3 regions of the Gottfriedia sp. NPDC057991 genome follow, and region 1 is predicted to be linked to each of the others. Evidence: riboswitches for the same ligand, from Rfam matches in the RefSeq annotation. Region 1 holds a riboswitch; each other region holds the start of a gene.
The links. A riboswitch is a leader RNA that binds a small molecule or an ion and turns the genes downstream of it on or off. The one in region 1 is predicted to bind lysine.
Positions count from the first base shown of each region.

Region 2: another riboswitch for lysine. It lies ahead of ACFVR2_RS00230 (aspartate kinase); the one in region 1 lies ahead of ACFVR2_RS03995 (amino acid permease).
Region 3: another riboswitch for lysine. It lies ahead of lysA (diaminopimelate decarboxylase); the one in region 1 lies ahead of ACFVR2_RS03995 (amino acid permease).

Region 1 is NZ_JBHVQN010000001.1:795,920-806,739, reverse strand. Features, by position in the region: gene ACFVR2_RS04010 (hypothetical protein) at 1-82, shown strand, start outside; gene ACFVR2_RS04005 (TetR/AcrR family transcriptional regulator) at 152-724, opposite strand; gene ACFVR2_RS04000 (MBL fold metallo-hydrolase) at 742-1,434, opposite strand; gene ACFVR2_RS03995 (amino acid permease) at 1,586-3,055, opposite strand; lysine riboswitch at 3,256-3,433, opposite strand; gene pdxK (pyridoxine/pyridoxal/pyridoxamine kinase) at 3,635-4,450, shown strand; gene ACFVR2_RS03985 (hypothetical protein) at 4,691-4,900, opposite strand; gene ACFVR2_RS03980 (hypothetical protein) at 5,265-5,423, shown strand; gene ACFVR2_RS03975 (YdeI/OmpD-associated family protein) at 5,644-6,237, opposite strand; gene ACFVR2_RS03970 (nitroreductase family protein) at 6,555-7,262, opposite strand; gene ACFVR2_RS03965 (RrF2 family transcriptional regulator) at 7,382-7,804, opposite strand; gene ACFVR2_RS03960 (class I SAM-dependent methyltransferase) at 7,960-8,586, opposite strand; gene ACFVR2_RS03955 (MDR family MFS transporter) at 8,687-10,198, opposite strand; gene ACFVR2_RS03950 (hypothetical protein) at 10,351-10,530, opposite strand.
Region 2 is NZ_JBHVQN010000001.1:40,820-51,639, forward strand. Features, by position in the region: gene trxA (thioredoxin) at 107-424, shown strand; gene ACFVR2_RS00210 (MarR family winged helix-turn-helix transcriptional regulator) at 703-1,140, shown strand; gene ACFVR2_RS00215 (MDR family MFS transporter) at 1,218-2,846, shown strand; gene ACFVR2_RS00220 (hypothetical protein) at 3,083-3,514, opposite strand; gene uvrC (excinuclease ABC subunit UvrC) at 3,661-5,436, shown strand; lysine riboswitch at 5,511-5,686, shown strand; gene ACFVR2_RS00230 (aspartate kinase) at 5,792-7,033, shown strand; gene ACFVR2_RS00235 (G protein-coupled receptor family protein) at 7,264-7,458, shown strand; gene ACFVR2_RS00240 (YslB family protein) at 7,656-8,102, opposite strand; gene ACFVR2_RS00245 (succinate dehydrogenase cytochrome b558 subunit) at 8,403-9,038, shown strand; gene sdhA (succinate dehydrogenase flavoprotein subunit) at 9,051-10,817, shown strand.
Region 3 is NZ_JBHVQN010000012.1:20,159-30,978, reverse strand. Features, by position in the region: gene msrA (peptide-methionine (S)-S-oxide reductase MsrA) at 1-35, opposite strand, end outside; gene mscL (large conductance mechanosensitive channel protein MscL) at 189-590, shown strand; gene ACFVR2_RS24475 (C40 family peptidase) at 674-1,888, opposite strand; gene lysA (diaminopimelate decarboxylase) at 2,101-3,420, opposite strand; lysine riboswitch at 3,555-3,728, opposite strand; gene ACFVR2_RS24465 (cation diffusion facilitator family transporter) at 4,036-4,974, shown strand; gene ACFVR2_RS24460 (VC0807 family protein) at 5,050-5,706, opposite strand; gene ACFVR2_RS24455 (DinB family protein) at 5,933-6,400, opposite strand; gene ACFVR2_RS24450 (DoxX family protein) at 6,577-6,963, opposite strand; gene ACFVR2_RS24445 (TVP38/TMEM64 family protein) at 7,139-7,783, shown strand; gene ACFVR2_RS24440 (magnetosome magnetite crystal formation protein family) at 7,896-8,204, shown strand; gene ACFVR2_RS24435 (TVP38/TMEM64 family protein) at 8,323-9,207, opposite strand; gene ACFVR2_RS24430 (aldo/keto reductase) at 9,519-10,349, opposite strand; gene ACFVR2_RS24425 (MFS transporter) at 10,388-10,820, opposite strand, start outside.

The sequences.
Region 1 (10,820 bases):
ATTAGAACGTACTACTGAAGATCTTGAACATATGGGAGATAAAAACTGGAATAAAAACTTTAAAGACGGCGTAAACGCATAATTTTAAATAAAAACGTATTTTCTCTATAAATAAGGATAGGAGGGTAATTAAACCTTCCTATCCTTTTAATTATCGCTTTATATCCGGCTTCAAATTTCTTACATAATTTTTCAATACAAAAAGTACACTTTCATCAATTGGAATATTTATACCAAATCCATCACTTTTTTCAAGCGAAACAAAGCCATGTAGCAAACTTCTTAAACCTCTTACTGCATGAATAAGTTCAATATCAGTTAAATTATACGGCTTCAGTACTTCGTATATTAAGTTCAATATTTTATTACCAGTTAAACGATACTCATCTCCTGGTGTTTGATACGGAGATAAGGTAGCTTTATATAAACCTGGATGAATTCTAGCATAATCAAGATAAGCAAAAGCTAATGCAAAAATTGCTTTCTCATTATTCTTACCTTCAACTGATTCACGAAGTTTTTCATAAAGTTGTGTAATCCCATGTAATGCAACACTATTTTTTAGTTCATCCAAATTCTTAATATGATTATAAATCGATGGTGGTTGAATCGTTAGCTTCTTTGCAAGATAACTAATCGTTAAAGCCTCCCACCCTTCTGTATCAACAATTTTAATTGAAGTTCTCAGTAATTCATTAAAATTCAATCCAATTCTTGGTGACATTACGAATTCCCCTTCACTTACTGCTTTTTAAGAGCACGGTCAATTGCTTCTTGTGGATGACTTAACATCGTACCATGACCGACTGCTAATAATGCAGGTTTTAATTCACTAATTTTCTTAGCACTATTTAAAGCAGTATCTTTATTCCATGTTGCCATTGATGGAAAAGGAAATAAAATTCTTAATTGACCAGAAATCGCAAAACCACCTCTTAATGAAAAAGCATCACCAGCGATAATGGCATTTGTACGTTGATCTAAAAATGCCATTGAACCAGGTGTATGACCGGGAACCTCAACTGCTATTAAAGACCCAATAGTGTCTCCTTCCTGTAATAACCGATCCGGAATTGTTTGGATATTTTTAGGAACGCCACCTTTTATAGGAGTATTTGGCTCACTAGCTTCTAAACTAGTGTCTCCTTTTAATAATTTTGAATCTCGTTTTGAAATGGAAACAACTGCATCAGGAAGTAGTGATTTTAATTGATCAAGCGATCCTACGTGGTCGCCGTGAGCATGTGTTAAAACGATATTCGTTATTTTTTTGCCTATATGATTAGCTGTTTCAATAATTTTAGTCGCACTAAAGGATAGTGCTGTATCAATTAACGTAAGTTCATTTTCTTCTTCAACTAAAAAACAATTTACAGGAAAGAAATTGGGTAAAAAGCTCAACTCATAAAGATAATTTTTTTTCGTAATCTTCATTTTATACCCTCCTAATAATAAAAACTAATACCTTTAGTTTTATAATACTAAAGGTATTAGTTTTTGTGAACAAAAATTCCAAATTTATATAAAAATCGTTAAAATAACTAAAAAACCCTTCCATCAAAGATGAAAGGGTTATATTTTATACTTATTTTCTAGATAAGTCCATCTCTTTATAAGAAACAACTTTCGTTTTATGTTTAAATTTATAACCTAGCCAAACAATTAAAAACACAGGAATTCCAATGTATGAAACAAGTACACTTTGCCAATCAATTGCATTCCCGGTGAAAGCTTGCCAGTTTTGAGCTAGTACAATAAATAAACAAGCTAAAAATGCTAAGATTGGACCTAGTGGGAACCATTTTGCGCGATAAGGTAAATCTTTTAAATCCTTCCCTTGAGCAACATAAGCCTTACGGAAACGGTAGTGAGAAATCGCAATACCTAACCAAGCAAGGAAACCTGATAATCCTGATAAGTTTAATAACCAAGTATACACTTGACCTTCACCGAAGAATGAAGATAAACAAGCTAATGAACCAACTGCAAGTGTTACATATAAAGCATTTGTAGGAACACCATTTTTATTTACTTTTGTTAAGAATTTAGGAGCTTTTCCTTCTATTGCTAGAGTATATAACATACGAGTCGAAGCGTAAGTTCCACTATTACCTGCAGATAAAACTGATGTTAATATAACTGCATTCATAACAGAGGCTGCAAATGCAACACCTAATTTTTCAAATACTAGAGTAAATGGACTAACAGCCACGTCATTTTTTATTAGACCAGGATCTGTATAAGGAATTAATAAACCAATTACGATAATAGCTAAAACATAAAATAAAAGGATACGCCAGAAAATTTGACGGATAGCTTTTGGAACATTTTTTTCTGGATGTTCTGTCTCACCTGCTGCAACACCGATTAACTCTGTACCTTGGAATGAGAAACCTGCAACAATAAAGATTGATAATACACCTAAAAATCCATTATGAAACGGAGCATCTCCAACAGTAAAGTTTTTGAAACCTGCATGATGTCCACTGATAATGCCAAAAATCATTGCAATACCAACAACTAAAAAGACAATTACAGTTACAACTTTAATTAATGAAAACCAAAACTCTGATTCACCGTAACCTTTAACTGAAAGTAAATTTAAACCTAATATAATCACTAAAAAGATTCCGCTCCATAATACTGCTGGAGAATGAGGGAACCAATATTTCATCAGCATTGCTGAAGCTAATAATTCAAATGCTAAAGTGATTGCCCAGTTATACCAATAATTCCAACCCATAGCAAAACCAAATGCTGGATCAACATAGCGAGATCCATAAGTACTAAATGAACCAGAAACTGGCAAATAAGTCGCCATTTCACCTAAACTAGTCATTAAGAAATAAACCATAATACCAATTAGTCCGTAAGCTAAAACAGATCCACCAGGACCAGCTTCACTAATTGAAGTTCCACTAGCTAAAAACAAACCTGTCCCAATTGAACCACCAATTGAAATCATCGTTAAATGTCTTGCTTTAAGGCCCCTTTTTAAAGAACCATCGTGAGTATTCGATACTACTTTATCATTTTTAGGGTTTTTTTGTCCCATCTTATTGCCTCCTCTTGATTCTTGCAATCTTATCTTCACGCGAGAAAATGGGACGGTATAAAAGTGTTGTATGATGTTTATTTTACTCAGTATTTTCGTCAATATGTAAAGAATGGAAAATCTGGTAAAATACAAAAAAACACGTGAAGCAATGTTCACGTGTTTAAGACTCAATTATATGTGTCAAACAGCATCAACATCTCTTCAATAGCCCTCCACAAGAAATCTTGTGACAGTCCTATGCTTATTCAGCAATAGGCCCAATAATAAATTTAAATGGTAAATTTATTACTTCGGCAGTTTCACCTTTTATTACTTTTCACAGGTACCATAAACCTCAAAGTAACGACTAATCAAAACTGCGCCTCTATCCAGACGAGATAAAGATCATATTAAATTAATTTTTATAAACTCAATATACAATCTATTAATCTAGTTTGTCAATAGATTTTTCGACAAAAATAGACTCTACTTAAAAGATGTATTTCTTTATTTTCGCTTCAGGATACTCATGTCTTGTACGTAGCACATATGTTTTTGTATAATAATTCTATGTAATTCAAAGGAGGAATTTTTCACATGACAATTTATAAAGCATTGACACTTGCGGGATCTGACAGTAGTGGTGGAGCTGGATTACAAGCTGATATTAAAACATTTCAGGAACGTAATGTTTATGGCATGAGTGCAATTACAACTCTAGTAGCGATGGATCCACATAATCATTGGCATCATCAAGTATTTCCAATTGATATAGATACAATTGCAGCACAATTAGAAACAATCGTTGTTGGCGTTGGTATTCAAGCAATGAAAACAGGTATGCTTGGTTCAACTGAAATAATTGAGTTAGCTGCAAAAACAATAAAAAAACATAATATAGATCGAGTTGTTGTAGATCCAGTTATGATTTGTAAAGGAAATGACGAGGCTCTACATCCTGAGACGAATGATGCATTAAGAGAAGTTTTAGTGCCACTTTCAACAGTTGTAACACCAAATTTATTTGAGGCAGCTCAATTAGCTAAAATGCCGCCAATCTGCACTGTTGAACAAATGGAAGAAGCAGCACGCATAATCCATGAATTAGGGGCTAAATATGTTTTAGTTAAAGGTGGAAGCAAAATTCAGCATGAAAATGCAATAGATGTATTATTCGACGGTGAAAAAATAGAGCACCTAGAATCTGACAGAATTGAAACTACATATACACACGGTGCAGGCTGTACTTACTCTGCAGCGATTTGTGCAGAGCTTGCTAAAGGAGCAGAACCAAGAGAAGCAATCTACACTGCAAAGAAATTCATTACTGAAGCAATTCGTCATTCATTCCCACTTAATCAATACGTTGGTCCAACAAACCACATGGCTTATCGATTACATGGTGAAGGCTAATAACAAATAATGGGGCTGTCTCATAAGTCAGATTAACTGACGAATGGGGCGCCCTTTTTTTACATTGTAAAAAAGGGAATGTACTGACGCTGGTGGGGGATATCTCAACAGTGCTTTAGCTTGAAGCTGATATGATTGATCTTTTTAGATAAATAGCAGATTTTTACCAAGTTTTTATTCGATTTGGAACAGAAATATGAAAAAGGGCAATGGTTTCCCAATCCCCTATGTTCATACTTTTCACTTGGCGATTCCCTTAATTGCCTTAAATACAGTTCTTCCTTTGAAATAAATGAATCTTTCCCATTTAGCTAATAAGCCATTTCCATTTTCACCATTTTCAATCTGAAGCGCGTGCTGTTTATGAAACTCAGCAACTCGTTCATTATGTTTTGTATGCAAAGTGTTTAAACGCTTATGAAGATGTAGTGCATGTTTGTTTTGTCCCATGTGATTCCCTCCTCCTTTATAGTTAATTCCAGCTTAAATAACTCATAAATAACTAGAGCATACACGTTTAATTTTTTCTATTAATTTCTATTCTACTTCCTATATACTTTTACCTTTCGATAATTTAGAACACCAAGCTAAAATACCATGATTTAACATTTTTTTATGTATTGCATGTTATTATATATAGTAAGGGAGTGGATTTTATGAGAAAAATTTTTTTCATATTAATGATAACATTTATGCTTCTTTCTGTAATTGGTTGTGAAAAAATAATGACGAAAATATCCAAGGGATTGCATATGCTAGCCTAACAAGAACTGAACAGGCAGCGTTAAGTGATAAACATGGGGTCGTTAAAAAAGTGGAATCAATACCTAATAATGCTACAATATTTAATAAAAACTATCATAAAGATAAGCTATATTCTGTTACTTTTAATGGAGATCATCCTGAAGAGAAGATCGTTATCTATATAGATACAGAGACAAACAAAAAAGTCGGCATGATTGGTGAGAATTAATTTTTTGATCCATTCAGACTGTTGACAAACGCTCGCTTTCTTCGTTGCTTCGCCTGCTGAGCGGTGCTCATTACCGTCTAGGGTAATTCCGCTCCTCAGGCTTCGCGCCTCGAAAGACAAGCGCTTGCAATCAGTCTGAAAATCAAGTTTTTTGTACTTGTCTACACTCTGAAAGAGCCATATTAATCGCTCTTTATTTTTTTTATTGTTTTTAATAAAACTAATCATTTAATCCTTTTCCATCGAGAATTTGAACAATGTATTTTTCAACCCTAGACGTACGAGTTTTCGATTGTTTTGGTTGAGAAAAATAATAAATATAAGCTCTTTGACGTCCTGGTGTTAATGCTTCAAAAGCTGTTTTTAAGGCCGGGTTTTCATCTAATTTAAGTTGTAATTCTTCAGGAACTTCATAATCTGAAGTCTTTTTTAATTCTACTTGCAAACCTGCTTTTTCCACTTCAATTGCTTCTTTAATATAGTCCTTCAAAACGCTTTCCATTTCAATTATTTCCTGAATATTGGTGAACCGTATCTGACGTGCTGATTGTACATTTTCTGTTTGTTGAATCAGAATGCCTTTTGGATCTTTTAACAACGCACCTTTGTGAAATAGAAGTGCACAATATTCTTTAAAACCATGAATTAAAACGATATTTTTATTATCAAGTGTGTAGCAAGGATGCATCCATTTAAAATCTTCAGTCAGTTCACAGTCAATGACGATTTCTCTTAACTTATAAAATTCCTCTTGCCACTTTTTAGCTCTCAATAAAAATGCTTCAACTTTAGGATGCATATTACTATTTGTCATCGATAAACACCTCACATTAATTCTTCCAGACACTTTTTTTGCGTTTACTTAAATATAAATTAACTTAAGAATTTTCTTCTCAATACTATTATTTTAGTAAATTTTACTATACATGTTTTTATAATACCACTCGGATTGTCTCATTCACTTTATTGTTGTACAGTCATCCCACTTGTTCAACTTATTTATAGCTAGTTTGATGGAGAATTAGTTCTCTCCAAAAATTTATTCTTTAAACGGATGCAAATTTCCTTCATACAAAAAAAGAACAGGTCCAAGGTTTCCCTTATCCCTGCTCTTCATACTCTTCTAAGTAATTAGTACTGCTCCCAAGCAACAACTTCATCTAAAGTTAAACGAACTTTTTCGAAGCCTGCTTTGATTCCTTTACCAACTGAGATTAACATAACTGGTTTGAAGTTTGCTGGTACATTGAATACTTCCACGAACTTTGCTTGGTCAAATCCACCCATTGGAACTGTATCTAAACCTTTTGCTTTTGCTGCAAGCATAAATTGCATTGAAACTAATCCACCATCAACCATAGCAATTTTTGTTGCAATTTCTTCTGGTAAACCACCGTAGTTTTTCACGATTGATCCTACGTAGAAGTCTTTCACTTCCTGAGTCATCATACCTTTTTCAACTAATTCATCATAAATACGATCGGCATTTTTGTATGCTTCTGTATCACCTAAAACAGCGATTACGGCAGAAGCATCTACAACTTGTTGTTGATTATTCGCGATTGATAATAATTTTTGTTTAGTATCTTGGTCCTTAATAACAAGGAATCTCCATGGTTGTAAATTTGAAGAAGATGGAGCTTGAACTGCAATTTCTAGTAATTCCTTAATTTCATCATCAGACATTTGAAAGCTTGGATCGTAGTGACGAACTGATCTTCTTTCCTTTGCTACAGTGAAGAAATCCGTACTATCAAGTTCTTTTGGCGCTTCTTTACCAAAATCAATTTCATTTACTTTATTTAAATACTCTTCTTTTTCAGATTTAACTTTAGACATTTTAATCTCTCCTTAATTAACTGTATTCTATACAAATACAGTATATGGCTTTAACTGTATAAAAGTCAACTACAGTTTATAAAAAAATAAAATCGAAACAACTTAGTTTCGATTTTATTTTACCCATTATCCTTTGGTAATAAGTCTGAAATTGTTTTCTTTGCAAGACCTTCTACAAGCCAGCTTTCCATCTCATCTTTTAAATCATACAAAGCAGATCGTGTAGATGGTGTAAAACATTCCTTACTATTTACATCTAAGAAGCCTTTTGAATATGGATCTGATCTCATCGCATCATAAACATCTTTTAAAGTAATTTCATTAGCACCTCTGGCTAAATAATATCCACCATCTCGTCCTTCTTTAGCTGAAATAATGCCTGCCTTAACTAAATTAGCAAGAATTTTTCTTAAAAAAGTAGATTGTGCTTCAAGTTTTTGAGCTAATACTGCGCTTGGACAGATTCCGTCTTGCTCCGCTAAAACTAGTAGAGATTGCAGTGCTAGTCCAAACCATTTCGTACTAGAAACCTTATCTTTCAAGATCATTCACCTCAGTTACTAGTCTAAACTATTTTTAGAAAAAGACAACCTTATCTAAATTATTAAGAGATAATGTTATAGCGTGATGAAAAAAATAAAGCGAAAATAGAAAAGCCCTACGTCTTTCCTAAATTCACTTTTAATAAATGTAATAATCATTTCTTTTGACATTTCACCATCGTAAATTTAAACGGAGGTTTATTTTCCATATTCTTATGTGGCTCAAGAATTTCAGAAACTTCGATCAGTCCATAGCCTCCAAATTCTTGTTTGATTGAGTCAGAATCATAAAAGAACATTTTTATCCCTTCCATTATTTCGAAGTAATCTTTATCCAGCTGTTTGCCCTTTCCGAACATTGGTGCATCTTTTGAAATCGTAGTAAATACCATATAGCCATTCGGTTTTAACTGATTATAGCAATCTTTAATAAACTTATCTCTCTCATGTTTATTCAATAAGTGAATAAGTGCGTAACAAAATATACCGTCATACAGTTTTTGATCAAAAGGCATGTCGGTTACTGAACCATGAAAAATAGGAAAATTAATCCCATTTTGTCTTGCCAATTCAATCGCTGTTTTTGATATTTCAATACCTGTAACGTTTATTCCGTTGTCAGTAAAAATCTTTGCGTTTCTACCATATCCAATCCCTGGAATCAATACATCCTTAACATTCTTTTCAAGGAAATAGTCCTTTGTTAAAATTGCGGAGTCTGAAGGTTCATATCCCCACATCGCTTGATGATCTATAAAACTCGATTCCCAAAATTCTGTCATATCTAAATCCCCTTTCAAAATCTTCAATCTACTTACCACTTGAGCTATATTATTGTGTTCAAAAAAAGAAAGACCAAAGGTCTTTCTTTTTTATTTCTATTTATGACGCATTGCTCTTAGCCATTTCTTTATCTGATAAACGCTCGTTACCCATTAAGAAAATTGAAATCAATGCTAATCCTACAGGAACTAATGTCCAAAGGAATGTATGAGCAATTGATGTTGAAAACACGTCAGTAATTTTTGTCAGTATTGGTGCAGGAATCAATTTGGCAGCTTCAGGAGTAAAGGCTTGATTAATATTAGAGAAATTCTGTGGTGCGCCACTTTTCGCAAATGCATCAGCAATTTTATCTGTAAATACATTTCGTTGAATAACACCAAAAACAGTAATACCAACCGTCATTCCTAAAGCACGAAGGAATGCGTTAGTTGAACTTGCTGAACCACGATTTTCATTATCAAAATGATGCATCGCAGACATACCAAGAACTGAGAACGATGCCCCTACACCAAATCCAACAATGATCATATAAACGATCACTTGGAATTTAGACGTATCAGGTGTTAAAGTACCTAGACAAATAATACCTGCTAATAAAAGTACAACCGAACCAACCATGATATTACGATAACTAGTTTTATTTGCTAAAGCTCCACCAAATGCGGCAGAAATACTTACACTCACCATCATTGGTAATAAAACTAAACCAGAATTCGTAGCTGTTCCACCTTGAACAAACTGGATAAAGATTGGAATATAAATTGTTGCAGCGATGAATGCCGCTCCATAAAATAATCCAACAAAGTTACTTGCAGCAAAAAGACGATATTTAAACATGCTAAACGAAATAATCGGTTCAGCTGCTTTACGTTCAATAATTAAAAAGACAATAAGGAAAACAGCAAATCCAGCAAATAAACCTAAAGTTTGAACTGAATCCCAAGCATATTCTTTTCCACCTAGCTCAAGTGCAAACATTAAACAGATGATACTAATAACAAATGTTGTAGCACCCCACCAGTCGATTTGTTGCTTTGTGTGGTTTTTTGACTCGACATAAAAATAACTAATTAGTCCAAGTGTTAAAAGTCCAAAAGGAATATTAATATAGAAAATATATCTCCAGTTAATATAATCCGTAATATAAGCACCAATTAAAGGTCCAAGAACACTTGATAACCCAAAAACAGCACCGAAAATACCACTCATTTTACCACGCTTTTCAACAGGAAACACATCCCATATAATTGAAAAAGCAATTGGCATTAAAGCACTTCCACCAATACCTTGAATCGCACGGTAAATACTAAGCTGAATAATAGAATTCGCTGTTCCACAAAGAACTGAACCTAAAATGAATAATATAATTCCTAACATAAAAAATCTTTTTCTACCGTACATATCAGAAAGTTTACCAAAAATTGGCATCCCAGCCATTTCTGTAACTAAGTAAGCAGAGGTTACCCAAACAAATTTATCATAACCTCCTAAATCCTTTAAAATTGTAGGCATCGCCGTAGAAACGATTGTGTTATCAAGGGAAGCGAAAAATATCCCAAGTAATAACGCAATCATAACAGGAACCAATTTAGTTTCCCTTTTTTGCATGACCATCTCTCCTTTAACATTTCAAGCATAAAATTTAATTTCAATTTGGTATTCATGACCTAACTTAAGGATCTGACTGACTAAAAAATCGGGGCACTTAGCCTGATGACAAGCTAAAGTAACCTTGGCGATCATTAGAATAGCAGTCAAAATCAGTCTTTATTAATGTATAAAATAGCATTACTTAATAGACCAAAACCTATTCCAATTCCAAAACCAAGAAATCCTCCTACGATTAAATGTGAAGTAAAATAACCGACACCTAAACCAATCGTTAATCCTAAAATTACAAAAGCAGCATAAAAAATCCCTACAGCTTCCTCATGTCTCATAATATATAATCATTCCTTCCATACAATTTAACTTCACATAAAGTATGAATGTCTCCATAAATACTTTATTTAATTTAAAGTTAATATAACATTGTTTCGTTACTTAGACAATATATAAATTTAAATTTATTGTTTTATTTTTAATAAAAACAGTACTTTATATGTAAAGGAAGCCACTTGTTCATTAACTTTACTGTATAAAAAGGAATATAACAACGTTACGCACAAAAACAATCAACAAAAAACAAAACATTGTTGTGTTACCCTGGATTTAAATAATAAACTTCATA
Region 2 (10,820 bases), 760 kb from region 1:
AATAGAAAATGCTAATTCTCATATGGTATACTTTCTTTAAAATTATAACAAATTATGTCAATCTACATATTTTACTTATGTAGTTAGGCGATAGGAGGAAAAATAAATGGCAATTGTTAATGCAACAAACGCAACGTTTGCAGAAGAAACAAAAGAAGGTGTAGTATTAGTTGATTTTTGGGCAACTTGGTGTGGCCCTTGTAAAATGATTGCTCCTGTATTAGAAGAATTAGCTTCTGAATATGGAGAAAAAGTTAAAATTGTTAAAGTTGATGTTGATGAAAACCAAGAAACAGCAGCTAAATTTGAAGTTATGAGCATTCCATCATTATTCGTTCTTAAAGATGGCGAAGTAGTTGAAAAAACTTTAGGTTTCAAACCTAAAGAAGCTTTAGAAGAATTAATTACTCCACATATTGGTTAATTATAATTTGGAAGAAATGCACTCATAATATGAGTGTATTTTTTTTTGTTTTTTTATCTATTAAAAGAGTCTTTGAAACAATATATATAAAACCAATACCTAAAGCTAATGTAAGGTTTTCATAAAAAATAGCTTTTTTCCTAATTAATGTAATGTTAAAAATTTCTAATGTAAATAAGATTGACTATTTTTCTGTCACGTTTTATATTTAATAAGCATTAATATTTAACAGGCATTAAATATTTATTAGGTTTAAATTTTAAAGGAGGTTAACTTTCTTGGGGAACAAAAATGAGTACATTGAGCGGATTCAGATTGCACTTCAAAGTACTATTCATAAAATGCAACCAAAAGTGACAGAAAGCATGAATAGTCATGGTGTAACGGCTACTCAATTTTTTGTGTTAATGTACTTACGAAAAAAAGAAAGCTGTAAAATATCTGAAATCGCAGAAATGATGGGTGTAAAACCAAGTGCGGTATCATTTATGATTGATCGACTTGAACATAATGACTTTGTTTATAGAGAACATGATAAAAAGGACCGAAGAGTTGTAAATATTATGTTAACTGAGGAAGGTAATAAGAAATTAGAATCAGTCATAAAAGATCGAAAAGAAATTTTTGAAAGTTTCTTGTTTAACCTTTCTGACGATGAGTTATTACAATTTGCAAGGATTACTGAAAAACTTGCAAATGCTGCAGCTGATTTATAGAAATTATTACAAGATACTTTTTTGTATTAGTAATTATAAAAAGAAAAAAGATAAGGAAGAGAAGGGAGAAATATATTTTGACTACAAATACAGTTGTTCAAAAAGAAGGCAATCGTAAACTATTGCTTATTGGTCTAATTATTGCAATGTTTTTCTCTGCATTAGATGGCACGATTGTAGGTACTGCAATGCCTAAAATAGTTGGGGACCTTGGCGGTTTAAGTATGATGACTTGGCTTACAACAGCATACTTATTAACTTCAACTACTGTAGTGCCGATCGCAGGTAAATTAGCTGACCTTTTAGGTCGTAGAAGTGTTTATATTGCTGGTTTAGTTATATTTATGGCTGCTTCAGCATTATGTGGTATTGCTCATAACATGACTGAATTAATTATTTACCGTGGTATTCAAGGTATCGGTGGCGGTGTAATGATGCCGATGGCGATGATTGTAATCGGGGATTTATTTACAGGTAAAGAGCGTGCGAAATTCCAAGGGGTTTTCGGTGGTATTTACGGTTTAGCTTCAGTAATCGGTCCACAAATCGGCGGTTGGATTGTTGACTCATTAAACTGGAAATGGGTATTTTACATTAACCTTCCAGTAGGTATTATCGCAACAATTTTTATTGCATTAGGTTTAAAAGGAAGAAAAAATACTGGTCCAATCAATTTCGATATCGCTGGTATGGTAACTATGATTGTTGGTGTTGTAAGTTTACTCCTTGCTTTAAGTTTAGGTGGAGTTAAATATGATTGGAATTCTTGGCAAATCATTGGTTTATTTGTATTAGCAGTAGTTGGAATCATTAGCTTCGTTATCGCAGAAAATAAAGCTAAAGAGCCCATTCTACCAATGCATTTATTCAAAAATAGAACGTTCGTAACATTAAACTTAATTGGTTTCTTTATGACAATAGCGATGTTTGGTGCAATTATGTTCGTACCATTCTTCATGCAAGGTATTGTTGGAGTAAGTGCAACACAATCGGGGACAATTATGACGCCAATGATGATCACAATGATTATTGCAAGTATAATTGGTGGGCAAGTTGTATTTAAAGTTGGTATTAAACCACAGATTATTACGGGAATGATCGTAATAGCATTAGGTTTATATTTATTAACAACTTTAGATATGGATTCAAGTAAAACAATTGCAACAATCTTTATGGGAGTTATGGGTCTAGGTATTGGTTTAGTAATGCCAACAATTACACTAGCTCTTCAAGAAGTATTTGATAAGAAGGAATTAGGGATTGTAACATCTTCTAGCCAATTCTTCCGTTCAATCGGTGGTACATTTGGGGCAACTGTTTTAGGTGCTGTAATGAATAGTAAATCAGGAACACTTCTAAGCCATGATTTAGTTCCATTTTTAAATAAATTACCAGCTCAAGCTGCACCATTAGTAGACAAATTTAAAGACATGATTAATACAACTCCTCAATCTGTATTTACAATGTTATTTAATGCCGATGCTAAGAAGCTAATTCCTAAGCCAATTTTAGAAGGAATGTTACCGATCATTAAAACATCTTTAATGGATTCATTACACCAAGTATTCTTTGTTGGTTTAGGATTCATCATAATTGGTGCAGTCGTAACATTATTCCTACCAGCAATTAAATTAACGAATAGAAAAGCCGGAGATAAAGAAGGTAAGGAGCAAGAACAAGTTGAAGTGGAAACTGCGACTTCTTAATTTCTCAAGCTATAATAATAAAAGTAAAAACCATCCAGAATTATTTGGATGGTTTTTATTTTAAATTACAAATGCCAACAAAATAAAGGGACTGCCCGATTGGTAGGCTAACTAAAATGTACATACATTTTGAGAAAGTGAACTATTAAGTGTAGTGTTTATGAGACCTATTTGCAGTGTATAAAAAAAAAAGAGAGGTCCCGTAAAAAGTTTAACTTTTAGGGACACCCCTCATTTTAAATAGCCATGGATACTTTTTCTTTTCTTTTTTTCAATTTTCTTTTATTACTCCACAAAATCCAAGATAAAGCTAATCCTGTCCCGGTAAGGATAAAAAGACCAATACCACTTATTAGTCCAATTATGCCGGTATGTAAGCTTTTCACTGAAAATGCAGATTGCTCAGGTCTTTTTCCAAAATTTTGAAATGGCGTTTGAGTATTATCTCCACCTTGTCCATTTTGTAAGGTAGTGTTTTGATCGCTATTTTGAGATTCTTGGTTTCCATTAAACTGTCCACCCGATGGGAACTGACCTTGCATTGAAAATCTTCCTTTTTCTTCGCCACTTTTATTAAAATACAGGATAATTCCTGTTGTAGATTCGATTAGTAGGAAAACCGAAACAATCACACCAATCCAAAAATGAACTACTCTTACTTTTTTCATTTTGACATTTCTCCTTTTCATCTTTTGATGAAATTAAAATTACAATAGAAAACTTAATTTTTACTTAATATCATTAAAGTATTTTCAGTTTTTAAATGTGGAGATTATAATATTAGTGTACAATTGCACGAAAGAGGTGAGAGGAAATGGACAATCACTTAAAAGAAAAATTAGCGCTTCTACCGGATCAGCCTGGTTGCTATTTAATGAAAGATATTCAAGGGACGATCATTTACGTAGGAAAAGCTAAAGTATTAAAAAATAGAGTTAGATCTTATTTCACGGGATCCCATGATGGTAAGACCTATCGATTAGTACAAGAGATAACTGATTTTGAATATATTGTTACTTCATCAAATATGGAAGCTTTAATTCTTGAGATGAATTTAATTAAGAAATATGATCCGAAATATAACATCATGTTGAAGGATGATAAATCATACCCCTTTATTAAAATAACAGCTGAAAAACATCCTCGCTTATTGATTACGCGAAATGTAAAAAAAGATAAAGGAAAATATTTTGGACCATTCCCTAATGCTACTGCCGCTAATGAAACAAAAAAATTATTAGATCGTCTATATCCATTACGAAAATGTTCATCATTACCAGATAAAGTTTGTTTATATTATCATATTGGTCAGTGTCTTGCGCCTTGTGTTAAAGAAGTAACTGATCATCAAAATCAAGAAATAGTTAATGAAATTGCCCGTTTTCTAAACGGTGGGGAAGACCAAATACGAAAAGAGTTAGAGGCAAAAATGCTTGCTGCATCTGAACAATTAGATTTCGAGCGTGCGAAAGAGTATCGAGACCAAATTGTTTCAATTGAAGCGACTATGGAAAAGCAGAAAATGATGAGTAGTGATTTAGTTGATCGTGATGTATTTGGATATGCGGTTGACAAGGGATGGATGTGTGTTCAAGTATTCTTTGTTCGAAGAGGAAAATTAATTGAGCGAGATGTATCATATTTTCCAATTTACGATGAACCAGAGGAAGAGTTCCTATCATTTATTGGACAATTTTATGAAAAACCACATAATATAAAACCAAAAGAAATTTTTGTACCAGATAAAGTTGATACTGAAATTTTAAAAGCTTTACTAAAAATCCCTGTATTCCAACCAAAAAGAGGTCAAAAAAAGGAACTTGTTGTATTAGCAAATAAAAATGCCAAAATTGGACTCGGAGAGAAATTTAAATTAATCGAGCGAGATGAAGAAAGAACAGTTAAAGCTATAGAAAAACTAGGGGATATTTTAAATATTGAAACTCCGTATCGAATTGAAGCATTTGATAATTCAAATATTCAAGGAACAAATCCTGTTTCAGCTATGGTTGTTTTGATAGACGGAAAACCTTCAAAAAAAGATTACCGCAAATATAAAATCAAAACTGTTGTAGGACCCGATGATTATGATTCAATGCGTGAGGTAGTACGTAGAAGATATTCAAGAGCATTAAAAGAGAATTTACCTTTACCAAACTTAATAATTGTGGATGGTGGGAAAGGACATCTAGCTGCAGTTGAAGATGTACTTCAAAATGAGTTAGGTTTATTCATCCCAACAGCTGGACTTGTTAAAGATGAGAAACACCGCACTTCAGAGTTATTAATAGGACAACCACCTCAAATTGTCCAACTTGGTAGACAAAGCCAAGAATTCTTTTTATTACAAAGAATTCAAGACGAGGTACACAGATTTGCAATTGAATTTTATCGTCAGCTTCATAGTAAATCAATGGTTCAATCTGCTTTAGATGGCATAGCAGGTGTTGGTGGAACAAGAAAGAAAGCCCTTCTTAAACATTTTGGATCAGTCAAAAAAATAAAAGAGGCATCAATCGATGAGTTAATAGCAGCTAAAATGCCAAAAAATATTGCAGAAGAAATTTTTCAGCATTTCCATAAAGAGTGACAAAGTTACCAAAATTTTTATCTTGACACTATTTTCAAAATAATTTATATTTTAGTTAAAATTAAATGATTTTCTCTCGTAATAGAGGTGCAAAACTTAAGAGTATGCTGTCATAGACGTGTGGCGTTGTGATGGACAGTTGAAAGGAAGTTTTGCCGAAACAAAATGAATCCACAATTCATTTTGTTGGGACTGCATTTAAGAAATGTAGTACTGTCGCATAATAATTATGCGGGGAGCTATTGAAGAGATGTTGATGATTTGTCTATTTTATTTACTTGTAAATTAGGCGCGTGAACATTGCTTCACGCGCTTTTTTGTATTCTTTTTTAAGTAAAAAGTGAGGATGAGAAAAATGGGAATTATTGTTCAGAAATTCGGTGGTACTTCAGTAGGCTCAATTGAACGAATTCAGCATGTTGCTGAAACAGTAACCAAATCATATAAAGAAGGAAACCAAGTAGTTACAGTTGTATCTGCGATGGGACATCATACAGACGAACTAGTTAGTTTAGCAGCTCAAATTAGTCCACAAAACAGTAAACGTGAATTAGATATGTTACTTACTACAGGGGAACAAGTTTCGATTTCCTTACTAGCAATGGCAATCCAAGCAAAAGGTTTTAAAGCTATTTCACTAACTGGCTGGCAAGCTGGAATTCAAACTGAATCTGTTCATGGAAATGCGCGTATAGAAACAATTCGTACGGATCGAATTCAACAATTACTTGATGAAGGATATATCGTAATTGTTGCTGGTTTCCAAGGTTTAAGTGACAACAATGAAATTACGACATTAGGTCGTGGTGGTTCAGATACAACAGCAGTAGCATTAGCTGCGAGCTTACATGCAGAACGATGTGATATTTATACGGACGTATTAGGGGTATATACTACGGATCCAAGAGTTGAACCAAGTGCATCTAAATTAAGCCATATCTCTTATGATGAAATGCTAGAGCTTGCAGCTTTAGGAGCAGCAGTTTTGCATCCAAGAGCAGTAGAATTCGCAAAAAATTATAATTTAATTATTCAAGTTCGTTCAAGTCAACATGATGAAATCGGTACATTTATTGGGGAGGAAACACAAATGGAACAACAATCAGTCGTAAGAGGAATCGCATTCGAATCTAATGTAACAAGGATGACTTTAAATGGTTTAAATAACCATGTTGATTTATTACCTAAAATCTTTACTTTACTAGCAAGTGAAGGTATTGATGTTGATATTATTATTCAAAGTGTAACATCAGATAATTTAGTAAATCTTTCATTCTCGATCAAATCTGAAAATATGATGGAAGCAATTACGGTTCTAGAATCGAAGAAAGAATTTTTAGGTTACCGCTCATTTGATTTTGAAAGTGAACTTGCTAAAGTTTCAATTGTAGGTAGTGGAATGGTTTCAAATCCAGGAGTTGCAGCAAAAATGTTTAAATTTTTAGCTGAAAGTGAAATTCCTGTAAAAATGGTAAGCACTTCTGAAATTAAAGTATCAACAGTGGTACCAAAATCAAAATTACAAGAAGCAGTTCATGCTCTTCATAAAGGATATGAATTAGATCGTATTAATGAAGAAGTAGTAGTAGAAAACTAAATAGTAAATAAACCCTTTTAGGCGTACAAATTCTTATATATATATATAGGCTTTGAAATATTGATTTTATCAATATTCATCACGTTCAGAGTTGCTGAGCCGTATAGTATAGAGATGGAGCTTAAAAGGGTTTTTTATTCGTTAAGCGAATAAATTATATAAAGATTCTGTAAATTTAAAATGAGTAAGGCGAACGGCTAAATGGTAATTCAAAGAAGGAGGTATTAATAATGAGGCATAGTTTACTTGTGTACGGATATGGAGAAATTGTGCTACAGTTCGTTCTATTAATACTCGCCATTTTGTTTTTTGTTTCTATTTGTTTATTCTTGTTAAATTCTATTATTAAAGGGGTTAAAAGAAACAAGAATTTTGATGGAATTAGAAGGCAGGATCAAAGTAAGGAAAGGAAAGAGAAGGGGTAGGAAATTAAAAATAATATAATCTCCTTTACTGATCTTTTTCTTAAATTAAAGCAAAAATCGCACTTGATGTTTTATTTGTAAATACTCAGTACAAAAACTAGTTGTATCTGTATTTGAACTTATATTTTAATATTTCAAGAAAAAATTATTCAAATGAAAACACCACAAGGGACTTAAACCTTGTGGTGTTTTTCATTTTATCTTCTTGTAATAGGATCCTTTAAATCCCATTTTACTTGGAACTTTACTTTGTCGCCTCTTTTGCTTTGCTCTTCATACGTTTCAGCTATAACATCTATTTGTTGTTGAATTTGCATCGCTAGAAATCCAGCTTCTAATTGGTAAGATACGTTCTTTTTTTGTTGATTTCTGTATGTAATTAATTCAGAAGAAAGTGTTAAATGAACTTCTTGCTTCTTTTCTTCTTCAACAGTAAGAGTACCCCAACCAGCTTGATCAAAAAATTCTATAATTTCTTCAAAGGTTGCTAAAGGATATTTTCTGGCAATCATTTTACCCGCCCAATATAAAATATCATTTTGCTCTTTTCCTAATAAATCATTCAATAGATCGTTACGTATTAGCTCATAGCCAAAACCAGAAATATTTCCCGGAATATTTAAATTTTCAATGCCGTTCGTCATGGTCGGATAACTCTCCCTTTCCTAAAAAACATGTTTTTATTATATACAATATTTAATAGTAAAAACAATAATTCGACACTTGTAGATTACAAGGTTTACCAATTTAAATGAGAAGTTTTTTCAGTAAAGAAAAATGTACGCGTTTTCTTGACCTGCTATATTATCAGGAGTAGAATGGATTGTAGATAAATGTCATAAAAATTTCGACTTTTTATGCGTATTGCTTATTTATTCTATTTTTTTAGAATAATAGAGGAATTAAATTTTCATGTGCACAAACTAAAGGGGGCAGGGGTTTACATGAGCAACAAGAATGGAAGGGAGTTTTTCTTTAGAAAACTTCATTCATTGCTAGGAGTTATTCCGGTTGGGATCTTTTTAACACAGCACTTAGTTGTCAATCATTTTGCGACAAATGGAGCAACATCGTTCAACAAAGCTGCTGAATTTATGGCGAATTTACCATTCCGCTATTTTTTAGAAATTTTTGTTATTTTCTTACCAATTTTATACCATGCAATTTACGGACTATACATTGCGTTCACAGGAACTAGCAATGTTAAAAATTATGGATACTTACGTAACTGGTTATATTTATTCCAACGTATTTCTGGTGTAGTTACTTTAATTTTTATTACTTGGCACGTATGGCAAACACGTATCGCTGCTCAACTAGGAGCAACGGTTGATTATAATATGATGGCTGATATTTTTCATTCAAAATTTATGTTAGTTTTCTATATAGTAGGTGTTATTTCAACAATATTCCACTTTGCTAATGGATTATGGTCATTCTTCGTATCTTGGGGAATTACTGTCACACCTAGATCACAACGCATTTCAACATATGTTACATTAGGTATTTTCGTTGTATTATCATTCGTTGGATTAACTGCTATCTTTGCATTCATTGATCCACAACTAGCGAATTTGTAAGGAGAGAGAGTCATGAGTGGGAAAATAATTATCGTCGGTGGCGGATTAGCTGGTCTTATGGCAACAATTAAAGCCGCTGAAGCTGGCACAAAAGTAGATTTATTTTCATTAGTTCCCGTAAAACGATCACATTCAGTATGTGCTCAAGGTGGAATTAATGGTGCGGTTAATACAAAAGGTGAAGGTGACTCTCCTTGGGAGCACTTTGATGATACAATTTATGGTGGAGATTTCTTAGCAAACCAACCACCAGTAAAGGCAATGGCAGAAGCAGCACCTGGCATCATTCATATGATGGATCGTATGGGTGTAATGTTCAACCGTACGCCTGAAGGATTATTAGACTTCCGTCGTTTCGGTGGAACACAACATCACCGTACAGCATTTGCTGGTGCTACGACTGGACAACAATTATTATATGCATTAGATGAGCAAGTTCGTCGTTACGAATCTGAAGGTCTTGTTCAAAAGTATGAAGGTTGGGAATTTTTAAGAGTTGTTACTGATGATGAAGGTGTATGTCGTGGTATTGTTGGACAAAACTTAACATCAATGGAAATCGTAAGCTTCCCTGCGGATGCTGTAATTATGGCATCTGGTGGCCCTGGTATTATCTTTGGTAAAACTACAAATTCAATTATCAATACTGGTTCAGCTGCTGCAGCTGTATATCGTCAAGGTGCTGTTTATTCAAATGGTGAATTTATTCAAATCCATCCAACTGCAATTCCTGGAGATGATAAAAACCGTTTAATGAGTGAAAGTGCTCGTGGTGAAGGTGGACGAGTTTGGACGTATAAAGATGGTAAACCATGGTATTTCTTAGAAGAGAAATATCCTGCATATGGAAACCTTGTACCAAGGGATATTGCTACACGTGAGATTTTCTCTGTGTGTGTTGACCACAAACTTGGGATCAATGGTGAAAACATGGTTTATTTAGATCTTTCACATAAAGATCCACATGAACTTGATGTAAAACTTGGTGGAATCATTGAGATTTATGAAAAATTCACAGGTGATGATCCGAAAAAAGTTCCAATGAAGATCTTCCCAGCAGTTCACTACTCAATGGGTGGATTATGGGTTGACTATAACCAAATGACTACAATTCCTGGTTTATTTGCTGCTGGTGAGTGTGATTACTCAATGCACGGAGCTAACCGTTTAGGAGCTAACTCATTACTTTCTGCTATTTATGGTGGGATGGTTGCTGGACCAAATGCTGTAAGATACGTAAGTGGTTTAGCTAAATCTTCTGATGATGTAGCGTCTACTGTGTATGAATCAAATGCTAATGAAGAAAAAGAAAAAATGAATCGTATTTATAAAATGGACGGTAAAGAAAATGCATACCTTCTTCATAAAGAGCTTGGAGAGTGGATGACAGACAACGTTACTGTAGTTCGATTCAATGATCGCTTATTAAAAACTGATGAAAAAATTCAAGAGCTTTATGAGCGCTATCAAAACATTAATATTAATGATACAGCTAAATGGAGTAACCAAGGTGCTTCATTTACTCGTCAACTTGAAAACATGCTTCACTTATCACGTGTTATCACATTAGGTGCATATAACCGTAATGAAAGCCGTGGAGCTCACTATAAACCTGAATTCCCAGACCGTAATGACGAGGAATTCTTAAAAACTACAATGGCTAAATTTGATGAGAAATCAAATTCACCATTATTCCATTACGTAGATGTTGATACATCATTAATTCAACCTAGAAAACGTGACTATTCTAAGAAGAAGGAGGACAAAGCAAATGCATAATGG
Region 3 (10,820 bases), on a different contig from region 1:
CATCCACCAGCAAATGTAGCCAATTCTGTGCCCATACCTTTACTCCTCCTAAAAATTGTCATTAATTATATTTACCATATCTAATAGCCGATATAAATATTTTTGCTTAAAAAGACCAATTGCTAACTTGAAAGAATTAAGATTTGTATGTAAACTTATACGATCATTACACAGGAGGAAATTAAAAAATGTTAGAAGAATTTAAGAAGTTTGCTTTAAAAGGAAATGTACTTGATTTAGCAGTCGGGGTAATTATTGGTGGTGCGTTTGGTAAAATCGTATCTTCTTTAGTTGGAGATATTATGATGCCTCTAATCGGATTGATCTCTGGTGGTGTAGATTTCAAGAAATTAATGTACACATACAATGATACTCAAATTAAATATGGCTCATTCATCCAAACAGTAGTCGACTTCCTTATCATTTCAATCTCAGTATTTTTCTTTGTTCGATTAATTAATAGACTTTCATTTAGAAAGAAAGAAGCAGAAGAAGCAAAACCAGTTGTTCCTACTAAAGAAGAAGCTCTACTAATTGAAATACGTGATTTACTAAAAGAACAGGTTTCAAATCAAAAAGGTATAAGCTAAAAGCTTATACCTTTTTGATTTTCTCGTAAGACAATATAAAAAACCTCGTACTATACTAATTATAATACGAGGTTAATAAACTATTAGAATTTTCCATAGCCTAAGAAGTGAGAACGAACCCAGCTATTACTTAAGCTGATTACGCTGATACCTTTACTTCCAGCATGAACCATTTTATTTCCACCAATGTAAATACCCATATGTGAAGGACCATTAATATAAGTATTTTGTAAGAATACTAGGTCACCAGGTTGTGGAGAGCTGATTTTTGTTGCATTACTCCAATATGTTTTTACATTACCACGTGAGATGCCATATCCATTATGTGAATATACATACCAGATGAAACCACTGCAATCGAAACCGCTTGGAGACGTTCCACCAAATACATAAGGTACACCTTGGAATTGTAAAGCATAATCTACAAGTGAGTTTCCAGTTGCTGCTGGACCATCATTATTTGAATCTGATTTAGGTTTTGAATCTGAATTTGAATCTGAATTTGAACTAGAATTTGAATTCGATTTCGAATCTGAATTTGAACTAGATTTAGCGGCTGGAGTGCTGCTAACGCTGTCATCTTCATCATCATCGCTAGATAAAGCAGCTAGTTCAAGAGATTGTTGCTCAAGACGTTGAACTCTCTCATCTTCTTTTGCATTCTCTAATTCTTTAACTGCTAACTTTAAGTTAGCTTCAGCAGTATTTAATGATTTTTGTTTTTCAGCTTGTGATTTTGAAAGTTCACTTTGTTGAGCAACTAAATCTTCTTTAGCTGTTACTAAAGATTCTTTCTTCTCATCGACAAGTAGTTTTTCTTTTACTACTTCTGCTTGTTCAGACTTTTGTTCTTTAATGATATTTTCATCAGCATCAAAAAGTGTTGAAATTGAGTTTACTCGATTAAAGAAATCTACGATTGAGTCCGAATTAAATAAAACGTCTGTTACTAGATTAACTTTTGGTTGCTTTTGCATTGCAACTAAACGATCCTCTAATAAATCGTTACGTTTTTGAATTCTGTCTTGTAAATATGTAATTCTTGCTTTTTTATCTTTAATAATTTCTTCTGTTTCAGAAATTTCTGCTTTTTTTCCTTCTATGTTTTGCTTAGTTGTTTTAATTTGTTGATCTATTTTCTCTATCTCGTTGCTTAATTCTTTAAATTGTGATTGGAACTTATCTACTTCAGCTTGCTTTTTTTCAACTTTGCTATCAGCTAATACTGAAGCATTTGGCGCTAATGATAATACTATTGTACTTGCCATCGCCAGCACTGCTAGTTTTTTTCTTAACATTTCAGCGTTTCTCCTCTCGCTAATCTACGTAAATATTTATACCATAGATTCCCGAAGAGAGTCGCAATTGTTACAATATTGTAATATAAATGATAAATATGTCTTTATATGTCGATAAATTATCATCTTTTATTAAAGGAAACGAAATAAAACACTTCTATATTATATAGAAGTGTCAGTATTGATACAAATAACACAAAAACGTTAATTATCTATCTACGAGAGTTTTCGATGTAAACTCTGTCATTTCGAACTAAATCTTCATATGTTTCGCGACGAACTACTTCTCTTGAAACACCACCTTTAACAAAGACTACTGCTGGGCGACGGATACGGTTATAATTATTAGCCATTGAATAGCCATAAGCACCAGTGCAAGATACGGCTAATAGATCATTGTTTTGTACAACAGGTAAGTTACAATCCCAAATTAGCATATCGCCACTTTCACAGCATTTACCAGCAATCGATACAACTTCTTTATTCTCATCATTTGCTCGATTTGCAAGCATCGCTTCGTATTTTGATCCGTATAATGCAGGACGAATATTATCAGTCATTCCCCCATCAACAGATACATATTTACGAATTGAAGGAAGAGTTTTTGTTGAGCCAATCGTATAAAGTGTTGTTCCAGCTTCACCTACAATACTACGTCCAGGTTCTAACCATAATTCTGGTAATTTGTAGTCTAGCTCTTCACATTGCTGTTTAATAATAGTAGTAATTTTTTCTATATGAATAGCAACAGCTAAAGGCTCATCTTCTGAAGTATAGCGAATACCGAAGCCTCCACCTACATTTAATATTTCAGCTGTAAAGCCTAAATCGTTTTTAAGTCCATTTAAAAAACTCATTAATACATTGATTGCATGAACAAATCCGTCTGGTTCGAAAATTTGAGATCCTATATGTGAATGTACTCCTAATAATTTTAGGTTATTTGAATTTAATGAAACTTCAACTGCTTCATTAGCTTGACCAGACATAATATCGAATCCGAATTTAGAGTCTTCTTGGCCCGTCATTACATATTCATGTGTATGTGCTTCAACGCCTGGCGTAACACGTAATAAGATTGATACTTCTTCATTACGTTGTTCAGCTAAGGCCTGTAAGACTTCTAGTTCAAAGAAATTATCGACTACAAAACAACCGATTTTTGCATTTAAAGCTTCTTCAATTTCTTCAATTGTTTTGTTGTTTCCGTGAAAATGAATTTTCTCAGCTGGATAACCTGCTTGCAAAGCTGTATATAACTCTCCACCAGAAACAACGTCTAGACATAGACCTTCTCTTTCGATTAAGCGGGCTTGTTCAACACATAGGAACGCTTTACTCGCGTAAGCAACCTGATATTTCATTCCCGTTTCTCTTAAAGCTTCGTGGAATTCCCTACATTTTGATTCAATTAATGCTTCGTCATAAATGTATAGAGGTGTACCGTAATTTTTTACTAAATCTACAGTATCACAACCTCCGATTTCTAAATGTCCTTCATTATTAATTCGACTATTACCATGTAAATACATTCGTATTCTCCCTTCAAATCAAATGTAAGATCATTCTAAGAAGCTTCCTTCAATGTATTAGTGTATTAAAAAAGACACATGAAGGATATGTTCATGTGCCTATCGCTTTTAAAAAAGGACTTAGCCAATCACATCTCTTCAATAGCTCTTCACAAACACATGTGACAGTACTACATTTATTAAATGTAGTCCCAGAAATAAAATGTGTGGCAATTTATTTCTTCGGCATAGGATCCTTTCTCATTTCGTCATAGAACCCACAGTTCTCTAAAATGATACTCATATACAATGCAACCTCTACGAATAGACTGTTTTTTTTTATATTAGTCTATGTATAACACAGTCTAAAAATAGATGTCAAACCATTTTTGAATAATATTGTCGATTTATATTCACTTCATACACACAGCTTTTCCTTTTCAAAATAATATCTATAATATAGAATATGTTTTATGCGAGAGAAAAGGTGATTCAAAAATGAAAAATCATTTAAATAAATATAAATTAAATCTAAAAAAAACAAACCACTAACAAACTGTTAGTGGTTTTTCTTTTTTGTTGCCTTATTACAAAACTCTTAACTTAAGTAGAAAAAATTGGACAGGGGTGAATAGATTGCGTTCAAGCAAAATAGCAGTACTTTCAATATGTAGCAACACATTCATCGTTTTATTAAAATTAATTGTCGGGATTTTTACTGGTTCCGTAGCAATTATCTCTGAAGCAATTCATTCTTTATTGGACTTAGTTGCTTCAGTCATTGCATTTTTCTCTGTAAGGATTTCAAACAGACCGCCCGATAAGGAACATCCTTATGGTCATGGTAAGTTTGAAAATATTTCAGGTACAGTCGAAACAATCTTAATATTTGTAGCTGGTATTTGGATTATCATTGAATCTGTTGAAAAGCTACTTCATCCTACCCCAATTAAAATGCCAATAATCGGTGTAGTGGTCATGTTAATTGGAGCGTTAATCAATTGGAGAGTAGGAAAAATCGTTCAAAAAGTAGGAAATGAAACTCATTCTGTTGCAATGCAATCAAACGCTTTGCATTTATTAACAGACGTTTATTCATCACTCGGAGTTGCAGTAAGTTTAATTTTAGTTAGTCTTACTGGTTGGGAATTTCTAGATGCATTGATTGGAATTGGAATCGCAATTTATATAATGAAGGAATCAATCGAACTTGGACGTAAGTCGTTTACCCCCCTACTAGACACTGGACTTTCTACAGATGAATTAAAACAAATCGAAAATGTATTAAATTCTTTTAAATCCCAATTTATCGAATACCATGACTTACGCACGAGACGTTCGGGTGCAGAGGAGCATATAGATTTTCATTTAGTATTACCATCATACTTAAGCATTGAAGAAGCCCATTTACTATGTGACAAAATAGAAGATGAAATAAAAAAGGTTTTAGTAGATCCTAAAATATTAATTCATGTCGAACCAGAAAATGAAAGAATACAAAAAATTGATTTCTTAAATGCTTCATCTAGAGAAGAGCAGGAATTACAAGGAGTAGGCAATTCATTAAAAGGATAATTTGAAACCAGAAATTAAAAAACCCCACAAGGATTTTTTATACTTTGTGGGGTTCTTTCTATTTAAGGACTTTTACTAAATAATAATTTCATCGGAAGGTTGCTCTGAGTCGTCTCCTTTTAATTTTTGAGCTCTCATCGTAACCATTGCATAGCCAATCGCCATAATTATGCCAAAAACATATCCACCAACTGTAAAGATAATTGTACGTGAGTAATATGCTTTTAATCCATACGTATCAACCATCCACCATTGTGCAATAGCAAATAGTATATCTTTAATAATCCATGCGACAAACAAGTACTGAAACACTTTAAATAGTGAAGGATGTTTATATAATTTTTTACTTTCTTCACGATCTTGCCCCTGTATTGCAGCGATATCAATCATAAAATAATATGGTAATGGCTTTCTCATAGCCATTAAAATTAAAAATACCACTACAACCCCAAAGTGATAATACACATTGTACAAAATTAAGTTTTTTGCAGAACCTAATGCCATTAAATCAACGGCAGTACTAACAGTTAATGTTGAGATAATAAAAATACCAGTAACATTAAACTGTTTAGTATACCAAAAACGAAATAAAGTATATAAGATCCCAGGAACCGTCGGTAAGAGCATCGCCCAATAGTCACTAAAATAGTGTTGTAATACTTTATATAAAACAAGCGGAAATACTAAATACAAAATTAGATCGTAAATAATTAAATTACTTTCTTTCTTCATTTATATAACCTCGTTTTTTAGGCTGTTTTCGTCATAATCGTTGCTATTTAATAGTATGATCAATGTTACTAAAAACAAAAATCAATTAGAAAAAGCCAAATTTTATTTTGAATTAACACAATTTTCAAACTTTCAAACTAACAAATTGTTAAACATGATTATAACAAAAAAATCTAAGAGCATAAACTCCTAGATTTAGTGTGTGGGCAAAAGTAAAAAAATAACTCTATTGGCCAAGTGATTTTTTTAAACCATTTATTAATCCGGCATGTAGCCCTTCATGGAAAATGTTAAAGCTAATCATGTCTCGAACAGTCTTAATTTCAAAACTACCTAGCTTAATCTCTTTTGGAATGATTTCATCTAAACGTCCTTCATATGTAGAAATAACTTGTTCAACTTGTTGTTCCAATAATGTAATAATTTCCTCATATGATGGTGGCTCCTCTTGCCAGTCACTTGGTTTAGTCCCACCCTTGAAAAAATCAATGAATTCCTTTGAAAGTTGGCCAGCATCACCAGTGTTAGCATAAAGTAATTGCTCATATGCACCTACTATATGACCGGCATTCCAAAGAATATTATTATTGAATCCTGCTGGTACTACATCTACAACTTCTTTTGAAACAGAACTAAGAACTTTCAAAGTATAAACCCTTGTAAACCTAAGTTGTTCAAAAATAGCATCTGCCATCTTGATCCCTCCAAATAATGTCATTATTAATACTATCGTATCATGAATGAGGGAGATTTTTCATAAAAAAGATGTTATCTCTCTATACACAGATAAGCTTTTTTGAGAAACAAAAAAGAAGCCCCAATAGATGAGACTCCCTCCAGTCTTATTAAATGTGAAAATCTATCAACCTCTTAAAATAAAACCATTGAACCTGGACCAGTGAGCAATAACCCTACTGCAGCCGCAATAATTAATAGATTAAACTCAAATCCGTTCGAAGTATTCCAGAATCCGTTCTTTATATGAACCTTTATTACTGCTACTGCCATCACTACTATTATCAACCATGCACCTATTTCTGTATATACACCAGCCGCTACAAAGAATCCACCTACGATTTCTGCCACTCCTGTTATAAAAGCAAAAAATGCACCAGGTTTGATTCCAATCGACTCTAACCATTGTCCAGTTCCTTTAATGCCATAACCACCAAACCACCCAAATACTTTCTGCACCCCGTGACCTAATAAAATAATACCTAAAACTAGTCTAATAACTAATAGGCCTTCATCAAGCATATCTCCACCTCAATTCTCTTTAATTTGAGATATTAAGTGCATAATTATTTTTATTCATTTTTTGACATGTTTATGACCTTTATTATTAATTTTTAAAAATGAATCAGTTTTCTTGTACTTGAGGAATAGAATACTATAACAGAAGATTTTCTAACTTAAAAGGAGAGCATAAATCATGAAAAAAGTCGTTCCACTAACTGTAATCGGCTTTTGGATTTTAATGCTACTACTCGCTATTCGATATCATTTATTTCATTTATCATTGCAAGATATAAAACATTTTATTACTAATTCTTCCATCAATCCAATGCTATTATTTGTCGCTATTTTTTGTGCAAGAATCTTTCTATTCATTCCTAGCTCTGTATTAATTGTAGTAGGAAGCTTGTTTTTTCACCCGTTTGAAACCATTCTCTTATCATTAATCGGAATGGCCATCACAGAAACAATTATTTACTTATTAAGTAAAAGTATTTTAAGTGATTCAATCCAGCAATTCATGGAGAATAAATATCCATCTCTATTTGAAGAGATTATTTTGAACCGAAAGAGATTCTTATTCTTAACAGTTGCAACTCCCCTAGCTCCGACAGATGGCGCATGCTTTATCGCAGCCTCCACTAATATGAAATACTTGTCCTATATTGCAATCGTTTTTGCTGGTAATATTCCGATTGCAGTTCTTTATACTTTATACGGAAATTTCTTGCTTGGCTCGCCATGGATTACAATCTGTATTACTGCTACAATCTTAGTTGGATTTTTTATTTACATTTCTTTAAAAAAGAGACAAAAAAAGGATACACATTACTCAGCCTAAACTATTTCAAACTAAATATTTTCAAAAATTATTAATAAATAAATCGATTTTTATATATAAATTAAACTATACTAAGATTAATTAAAATTCTTTAAGAAACCGAGGTAAAAAGATGGAAACAAATAAGATTTTGTCCTCATTATGTTATTTTAGTGTATTCTTCGCACCTTTCTTATTCCCTATAATTGTTTATTTTGTCGCAAAGGATCACCATCTAAAATCGCATTCTAAACGAGCTTTTTTTTCACATATACTCCCATTTCTAACAATTATTATTTTAGCGTTTATTTCCCTTTTCACTTTTAATACTTTTGGTGACGGTGCAGGTTTTGCTCTTATTGGTGGATTTGTATTAGCATTCATTGTTAATTTAATTGTGTTTATATGGAATATTGTTCAAGGTATTAAAGTATTGATGTAAATTCGTCATGTTTTCTACATTATTTCTCAGGAAATTTTGAATTTCGACAAAAGCAATTTAATACTTCTTAATGCGTAAAAAGGCAATGTAAGGTTTAACCATTACATTGCCTTTTTTATTATTCACTTTGTGTTACGTAAGCTTCTTTTGAATTAGTTCGTTTAATTGATTTCTTAATTATTAATGATAAAGATAAGATGCAGGCAATTATTATGGAGCTAGTTAAAGCGATTTGCGATGTTGTTAAAGAGAAAAATTTAGCCAAATATACTGAGTATGATAGGAGAGATGATGTAATTAATTTTGAAATGGAGGCAATTAATAGAAACTTTTTGAAAGATACTTTGCTAATTCCTGCTCCGACACAAATAATTTCATCTGGTAAAATCGGAATGATAAACATTAAAGTTAAAATAATTGTTTCATTTTTTTGGACATATTCCTGATATTTTTTTAACTGTCTTTCTTTTACAAACTTGGAAACTAATTTAAGTCCACCTATTCTTGCTAAGAAATACATAATGACAATTCCTAAAGTTGAACCTAAAAATCCAATTAACGCTCCTGAAAACGATCCGATTACAGCACTACCTGCAGGAATAGTAAGTGCTTCTGGTAAAGGTAAAAAAATTGGTTGAAATAAACAGATTAAGAAAAATAATAATTTTGCAGTTGTAATATGATTGGTTAATATTCTCTCAACTCCGTACTTATCTACGAATACTAGAAATTGACTGGCATAAAATAGAATTCCAACTACCGATATACAAAGTAGTAAACTAATTAGCGCTATTTTTGTAACCTTTAAAAACTTTTTATGATTCGATACAACCAGATAAAAATCTAGTAACAGAATTCCCATGATTGCAAAAATAAATGATATTTTATAGATCGTTACGACAGTAGGTAAACTAATGACTACTATTAAGATCGATATTGTAGCTAATACGATATGTAACGTAAGTTCTTTCATCGTATTAAACTGTTTATTCTCTTTCTTCAAAGTAAACAACTCCTCTACTACAGCTTGACCGTTCTCCAATATTTTTCGCTTCTATGTTTATAGTAATGAAACGGTATGTAATTCGAAACGAACTTAAGTATTAAACTTAGTAAGTCTTAAGTCTTACAGTGAGGAAGTTTTTGTAAATGAAAATTGTTATATTCGAATATTCGACTCTTAATACAAAATGCCTCTATGATTTAGATAGAATTTATTATTTTTTTGTAAGATTAGATGTACAAACGCACCTCATTGATTAGAAATAAAAACGACTGTCAAAGATATGACAGTCGTTTACTTTTGTTATTTGATTAAAAATCAAAATTGTCAGGGTCTGGACCAACGCGGTGGTTTTGGTTCAGAGAGTTGATTTGGTTCATATCTTCTTCTGTTAGTTCAAAGTCGAAAATATTTGCGTTTTCTTGAATGCGATGTTCTTTGATTGATTTTGGAATGATTACAATACCGTTTTGTAAATGCCAACGTAATACAACTTGAGCAATTGATTTATTATGTTTGTTTGCTATTTGTGATAAGGTTTCATTTTCAAATAATTGTCCTTGCATTAATGGAGCCCATGCTTCTACTTGAATTGAATTTTCTTTTAAAAATTCTCTTAGTTCAACTTGACTTAACATTGGATGTAATTCAACTTGATTGATCATAGGCATTATTTCAGCATTCGCCATTACTTCTTTCAAGTGGTGAATTTGGAAGTTACTCATTCCAATTGCTTTTACTTTACCGTTTTTGTATAGTGTTTCAAGTGCTTTCCATGATTCAACATACTTACCTTCTACTGGCCAGTGGATTAAATATAGATCTAAATAATCAAGACCTAGTTTTTTCAAACTTAATTCGAAAGCATCAATAGTTGATTGGTAGCCTAGGTCAGCATTCCATACTTTTGATGTAATAAATAAGTCTTCACGTTTAAGACCATTTTCTTCAAGGGCTTCTCTAATTCCTTGCCCTACACCTTCTTCGTTTTGGTAGATTGCTGCAGTATCGATACTACGGTAACCATTTCGTATTGCCGCTTTTACAGAATCAATTACAACTTGTCCGTCTTCTACTTGGAAAACTCCTAACCCGATTACTGGCATTTCTAAGCCATTATTTAATTTAACTAATTTATTCATTTTTTATTTCCCCTGTTATTTATAATATTTTTAAAAATTTACTTTTTCTTTTCTAAAGAAGCGCTCCAAATACTTAGCAGAACCGCCCCAAAGACCATGATTCCACCAATCCACGGTGTATGAATCAAGCCGATTGTATCTACAACTAAACCGCCAATAAATGCTCCAATTGCAATACCTACGTTAAATGCTGCTATATTTAGCGCTGATGCAATATCTACAGCTGATGGGACATGCTTCTCTGCTAATTTCACAACATAAATTTGAAGACCAGGTACATTCATAAAAGCAAGTAAGCCTAAGAAGAAAATCGTTACAATTCCTACTAGTTTAAATGGTGCTGTAAATGATAGGATGATGAGCACAATTGCTTGAAAGGCAAACATCCACGTTAATGCTTTTAAAGGATTTTTATTAGCAGCCTTCCCACCGATCGTATTACCAAGTGCTACTGCAATTCCATAAACAAGT